Regions from separate parts of the Comamonas aquatica genome, predicted to be linked through region 1. Evidence: predicted binding sites of a transcription regulator. Region 1 holds the regulator's gene; the other holds the start of a gene.

Evidence for each region. Region 1 encodes sigma-54, which starts transcription at its own class of promoters, with help from an activator protein. Its sites were predicted from a motif close to TGGCANGNAANCTGCTTT; they were not measured.
Region 2: a site for sigma-54 is predicted at 983-1,000, ahead of KAQ61_RS12275 (CmpA/NrtA family ABC transporter substrate-binding protein). Genes of this name have one in related genera too.

Annotation. Positions count from the first base shown of each region.
Region 1 covers NZ_CP072916.1:3,310,757-3,314,164, forward strand. Annotated here, with positions in the region: gene KAQ61_RS15620 (methyl-accepting chemotaxis protein) at 1-482, shown strand, start outside; gene KAQ61_RS15625 (RNA polymerase factor sigma-54) at 675-2,255, opposite strand; gene lptB (LPS export ABC transporter ATP-binding protein) at 2,306-3,076, opposite strand; gene lptA (lipopolysaccharide transport periplasmic protein LptA) at 3,076-3,408, opposite strand, start outside.
Region 2 covers NZ_CP072916.1:2,595,910-2,599,317, forward strand. Annotated here, with positions in the region: gene KAQ61_RS12270 (nitrate regulatory protein) at 1-833, shown strand, start outside; gene KAQ61_RS12275 (CmpA/NrtA family ABC transporter substrate-binding protein) at 1,158-2,426, shown strand; gene ntrB (nitrate ABC transporter permease) at 2,453-3,400, shown strand; gene KAQ61_RS12285 (ABC transporter ATP-binding protein) at 3,397-3,408, shown strand, end outside.

The DNA.
Region 1 (3,408 bases):
GCATCGCCTTCCAGACCAACATCCTGGCGCTGAACGCCGCCGTGGAAGCCGCCCGCGCCGGCGAACAGGGCCGCGGCTTTGCCGTGGTGGCCGGCGAGGTGCGCACCCTGGCCCAGCGCAGCGCCGCCGCGGCCAAGGAGATCAAGCAGCTGATCGACGACTCGGTCAACCAGGTCAACACCGGCAGCCGCCTGGTGCAGGAGGCCGGCGCCACCATGCAGGAAGTGGTGGACAGCGTGCGCCGCGTCACCGCCATCGTGGCGGAGATCAGCCACGCCAGCCAGGAGCAGAGCAACGGCATCGGCGAGATCAACGGCGCCGTCAGCCAGATGGACCAGGGCACGCAGCAGAACGCCGCCCTGGTCGAACAGGCCACCGCCGCCGCGCAGTCGTTGCAGCAGCAGGCGCACCAGCTGGCCGAGGTGGTCGGCGGCTTCAAGCTGGACCACGCGCCCGCCACGCAGGCCCTGGCCCTGCGCTGACACACCGCCGGGCACGCGCAGCGCGGGCCCGCGGGGTTTTAAAAAGAGAGCTGCTCGCGCGCTTGCATAAAAGGGTTCAGATGGTTTTCCATCTGAACCCTTTGTGTATGGAGCGCCAGCAGCTCTCTTTTTGATGATTGGCCGCTGTGTCGGTGCTGTCCCACCGGCTGCCCCCACCGGACCGGAACGCGTCTACAGCGCCTTGCGCAGGTTGGCCGGGGCGATCTTCAAGGCCTCGCGGTACTTGGCCACGGTGCGGCGCGCGCACTCGATGCCCTGCTCCTTGAGCATGTCCGCGATCTGGCTGTCGGACAGCGGTTTCTTCGGGCTCTCGGCCGCGACGAACTGCTTGATCAGCGCGCGCACCGCCGTGCTGGAGGCGTTGCCCCCGGTCTCCGTGCCCAGGCCCGAGCCGAAGAAGAACTTCAGCTCGTAGGTGCCGTGCGGCGTGGCCATGTACTTGGCCGTGGTCACGCGGCTGATGGTCGATTCGTGCAGGCCCAGTTCGTCGGCAATGTCGCGCAGCACCAGCGGGCGCATGGCCAGCTCGCCGTGCACGAAAAAGTTCTTCTGCCGGTCGACGATGGCCTTGGACACGCGCAGGATGGTGTCGAAGCGCTGCTGCACGTTCTTGATGAACCAGCGCGCCTCCTGCAGCCGCTGCTGCAGGCCGGCGTGCCCGTCGCTGCCCTTGTGGCTGCGCAGGGCGTTGGCGTACACGTCGTGCACGCGCAGGCGCGGCATCACGTCCGGGTTCAGCTGCACGCTGAACTGCGCCAGGCCATCCCCCCCCTTGCGCGCTGTTTTCTTGACGATCACGTCGGGCACGATGATGTGGCGCTCGACATCGGTGAAGCGCCGCCCCGGCTTGGGCTCCAGCCGAGCGATGACGCCCAGCGCGGCGCGCACCTTGGCCTCGGGCAGGCCGCAGGCCTGCATCAGCTTGCGCACATCGCGCCGCGCCAGCATTTCCAGCGGCTGGGCGCAGACCTGCAGCGCCACCCCCAGCATCTCGTCCTGCGGATCCTCGCGGTGCAGGTGCAGCAGCTGCAGGCGCAGGCATTCGGCCAGGTCGCGGGCGCCCACGCCCACGGGCTCCAGCGACTGCAGCAGGCGCAGGGCCACGGTGAAGCGGTGCACCAGCTCGTCCAGCTGCTCCAGATCGTCGGTGCCGGCCAGGCCCTCAGCCAACGCCTGCAGCGGGTCCTCGAGGTAGCCATCGTCGTTGAGGTTTTCGATCAGGAAACGCAGCGCATAGCGGTCGATCTCGGACAGGCGCAGCGACAGCGCCTGCTGGTGCAGGAAATCGGTCAGCGACTCGTGCGCGCCCGCCAGGTCCAGGGCCGTGGGGGCATCCTCGTCGTCATTGCGGTTGCCGCGCGCCGGGGCGTCGCCGCCCCATTCGCTGTCGTCGTGCGCGATGTCGACGCTGCCGTCGCCCTCCCAGTCGCTGGGCACGTCGCTGTCGGGCGCCGCGGATTCCTGGTCTTTTTGGCCTTCAGCGCTTGCGGCACCTGCGCTGTCTGCTATGGAATATGGTGTTTCGTCGACCGAGCCGCCCTCGTGCTGGGCGGGCTCGTCCGCGGCCTGCAGGCCGAACTCCTCGCGCGGGGCGTCGTCCGAGGCCAGCTCCAGAAACGGGTTGTCGTCGAGCATTTGCTCGACTTCCTGGGACAACTCCAGGGTGGATAGCTGCAACAGCCGGATGGATTGCTGCAACTGCGGCGTGAGCGCCAGATGCTGTGAGACCCGCAGTGACAAACCTGGCTTCAACGCTGTACCCCCTCGAACTTTCTTGTGATTGCCGACGCTGCCGGGCCAGACTACATGCGGAAGTGCTCGCCCAGGTAGACCCGGCGCACATCCGGGTTCTCGACGATCTCCTCGGGTGTGCCCTGGGCGAGTACTGTGCCATCGCTGATGATGAAGGCGTGGTCACAGATACCCAGTGTTTCGCGCACGTTGTGATCGGTAATCAGCACACCGATGCCGCGTTCCTTGAGGAAGCCGATGATGCGCTGGATCTCGATCACGGCGATCGGATCGATGCCGGCGAAGGGCTCGTCCAGCAGGATGAAGCGCGGGTTGGAGGCCAGGGCGCGCGCGATCTCCACGCGGCGGCGCTCGCCGCCGGACAGCGCCAGCGACGGCGACTTGCGCAGGTGCTCGACGCGCAGCTCCTGCAGCAGGCTGGTCAGTTGCTGCTCGATGGCAGCGGCACTCAGGGGCTGGCCGGCCGCATCCGTCTGCAGCTCCAGCACGGCGCGCACGTTGTCCTCGACATTCAGCTTGCGAAAGATCGAGGCTTCCTGCGGCAGGTAGGACAGCCCCAGGCGCGAGCGCTGGTGGATGGGCATGTTGCCCACGGACTGGCCGTCGATCAGGATGTCGCCGCCATCGCAGCGCACCAGACCCACGATCATGTAGAACGAGGTGGTCTTGCCCGCGCCGTTGGGGCCGAGCAGGCCCACCACCTCGCCCTTTTGCACCGTCATGGACACGTCCTTGACCACCTTGCGGCTGCCATAGGTCTTGGCCAGGTGGCGCGCCTCCAGCTTGCTGGTGGCACGCGTGTCACGAGAATCTTCTGCCATCACTGTCCTTGGGAGTTCAGACCACCCGACGGCTGCAAGGGCTGGGCCGGTGCCGGCGCGGGGCTGCTGCCCGGCGTGGACTTGGGCGCCAGGATGGCGCGCACGCGGCCGCCCGAGCCTGCGGGTGCCGACGAAGGCAGGTTGCTGCGCTTTTCGCCGTCGACCGTGAACACATCGGTCAGGTTGTTGTAGGTAATGACGCTGCCCATGATGTCGTCGCTGAGCTTGCCGCCGGTGTAGCGGCGCAACTGGCCGCGGCGGATCAGCTTCACATCGTCGGTGCGGCCGTTGTACTCAATGACCTCGGCCTCGCCCTCGACAAACTCTTCGGG
Region 2 (3,408 bases), 710 kb from region 1:
GCGCCACCCACCCCGACATCTCGCGCCTGCTGATTGCCATGCTGCACTTCATGCAGGGCAAGGAGCTGGCCGGCCAGGAACGCGCCACCGGTGCCACGGTCTTCAGCAGCGGCACCAGCACCGCCACCCGCCAGCAGCACTGGCTGCACCTGATCGACTCACAGGAGCGCTGCCTGCAGGTCTTTGCCGAATGCGCCCCCGCCACCCCGCTGGCCCTGTGGCAGGCCGCCTGCATGCACAGCCCCCACCTGACCACCATCGAGCGGCTGCGCCGCATCGGCTGCACCTCGCCCGCCGACGCCCCGCTGGACATGGAGCTGGGCGAGATCTGGTTTGACGCCTGCACCTTGCGCATGGACACCATGTACGAGATCGAGACCACGCTGGCCGACGAGCTGCTGCAGCATTGTCACACCCAGCTGCAGGCTGCCCAGGCGGCCCTGGCCCACCCACAAAGCATGCTGCACAGCGCCAGCGACGCGGCCGGGGCCCTGCCGGACTTCTTCAACACCTCCAACACCAACCTGGTGCTGCGCCCCGGCACCGACTACGCCCCCCAACTGGGCCAGTCCGTGATGGCCCTGGTGCAGGAGCAGTCGCTGCGCCTGCAGGCCATGCACCATGAGCTGGAGACCGTGCGCACGGCGCTGACCGAACGCAAGACCGTGGAGCGCGCCAAGGGCCTGCTGATGACCCACCGCGGCATGAGCGAGGCCGAGGCCCACAAGCTGCTGCGCCAGACGGCGATGAACCAGAACCGCCGCCTCATCGACGTGGCCGAGGCCATGCTGGCCATGGCCGACCTGCTGCCCCTGCCCGGCCACGCCGGCTGAGCCCGGCAGCGCCTGCCCCCCGCACACGCGGGGCATGCGGGCGGCCACGCACCAAAAGCAGGCTGCTTCGGCACCACTTTGCTGCATTGCAGCAACCGCATGGGCTGCACCGGGCCGCCCTGCCTGGGACATCCAGGGTCGGTGGCAGCTGGCACAGTTTCTGCTTCTTGCTTGGCGAATCTCGGCCAAAGGCGGTCAGGGATCCACCCATTCCCCCCTATGGACAACGGCGTCCCCATCCCCCTGCCTGCAGGAAGGATCGGGACGCCGTTGTGCTTAGCGGGACCATCTTTCGATTTTGCCCACGCATTGAAGGAGCCCTCCATGGCACAGCACGCCCCACACCGCCCCGCCGATCCCCAGGCCTCGCGCCGCCAGTTCCTGCGCCAGACCGCAGGGGCCGCGGCAGGCACCGCCCTGTTCACCCAGCTGGGCCATGGCGGCGTCTGGGCCGCCGGCTCCGACACTCCGGAAAAGAAAGAGGTCCGGATCGGCTTCATCCCGCTGACCGACTGCGCCAGCGTGGTCATGGCCTCGGTACTGGGCCTGGATCAGAAGTACGGCGTGAAGATCACCCCCAGCAAGGAAGCCAGCTGGGCCGGCGTGCGTGACAAGCTGGTCAATGGCGAGCTGGACTTTGCCCATGTGCTCTACGGTCTGGTCTACGGCCTGCACCTGGGCGTGGGAGGCCCCAAGAAGGACATGGCCGTGCTCATGGGCCTGAACCAGAATGGCCAGGCCATCACCCTGTCCAAGGCCCTGGCCGACAAGGGCGCCGTGGACGGCCCCAGCCTGGCCAAGGCCATGGCCCAGAACCCGCGCGACTACACCTTTGCCGGCACCTTCCCCACAGGCACCCATGCCATGTGGATGCACTACTGGCTGGCGGCCGCCGGCATCAACCCGCTGTCGGGCGCCAAGCTGATCACCGTGCCGCCGCCACAGATGGTGGCCAACATGCGCGTGGGCAACATGGACGGCTTCTGTGTGGGCGAACCCTGGAACCACCGCGCCATCATGGATGGCATCGGCATCACGGCCAACACCACCCAGGACATCTGGAAAGACCACCCCGAGAAGGTGCTGGGCGCCACCGGCGAGTTCGCGCAGAAGTACCCCAACACCTGCCGTGCCGTGATCATGGCGATTCTGGAAGCCAGCCGCTGGATCGATGCCAGCCTGCAAAACAAGCTGAAGATGGCCGAGACCGTGGCCCAGAAGTCCTACATCAACACCAGTGTGGACGCCATCAACCAGCGCATCCTGGGCCGTTACCAGAACGGCCTGGGCAAGACCTGGGACGACCCCCACCACATGAAGTTCTTCAACGACGGGGCGGTGAACTTCCCCTACCTGAGCGATGGCATGTGGTTCCTGACGCAGCACAAGCGCTGGGGCCTGCTCAAGAGCCACCCCGACTACCTGGCCGTGGCCAAGCAGATCAACCGCATCGACCTGTACACCCAGGCGGCCAGCCAGCTCAAGGTGGCCGTGCCCAAGGACGCGATGCGCAGCAGCAAGCTCATGGACGGTGTGGTGTGGGATGGCAAGAACCCCGCCCAGTACGCCGACAGTTTCAAGATCAAGGCCTGAGGCCACCACGCTAACGGAGAACCCCCATGGTCAGCGCCGTCTTCCACTCCCCGCATGAGCGTTCCGCCCCCGGCGACGCCCCGCACACCCCCCCCAAATCCATAGCTACCAGCGCAGGCAGTACCTTGTCCAAAGCCGAAAAACCCTTGACACCCACCGCCGCCGCACCCGCCCGGCCCGGCGCGCGCAGGCGGCTGGAGGCCCTGCTGGCCTGGGCCTTGCCACCGGCCCTGGGCCTGGCGCTGCTGATCGGCCTGTGGTCCGTGGTGGCCAGCAGCACCGGCCAGTCCATCCCCGGCCCGCAGGCCACCTGGGCCCAGGCCGTCGAGGTCTTCAGCGATCCCTTCTACCGCAACGGCCCCAACGACCAGGGCGTGGGCTGGAACGTGCTGGCCTCGCTGCAGCGCGTGGCCCTGGGCTTTGGCCTGGCGGCGCTGGTCGGCATCCCGCTGGGCTTTGTGATCGGGCGCTTCAGCTTCCTGTCGCGCATGGTCAACCCGCTGATCAGCCTGCTGCGTCCGGTCTCGCCCCTGGCCTGGCTGCCCATCGGCCTGCTGGTGTTCAAGGGGGCCAACCCGGCCGCCATCTGGACCATCTTCATCTGCTCCATCTGGCCCATGGTGATCAACACCGCCGTCGGCGTGCAACGCGTACCCCAGGACTACATGAACGTGGCACGGGTGCTGAACCTGTCGGAGTGGAAGATCGCCACCACCATCCTGTTCCCGGCCGTGCTGCCCTACCTGCTGACCGGCGTGCGCCTGGCCGTGGGCACAGCCTGGCTGGTGATCGTGGCGGCCGAGATGCTGACCGGCGGCGTGGGCATCGGCTTCTGGGTCTGGGACGAGTGGAACAACCTCAACGTCAAGAACATCATCATCGCCATCTTCGTGATCGGCATCGTCGGCCTGCTGCTGGAGTGGGCCCTGGTCAAGCTGGCTTCGGCCTTCACGTTCGAAGAGGTGAAATCATGAACGCATCG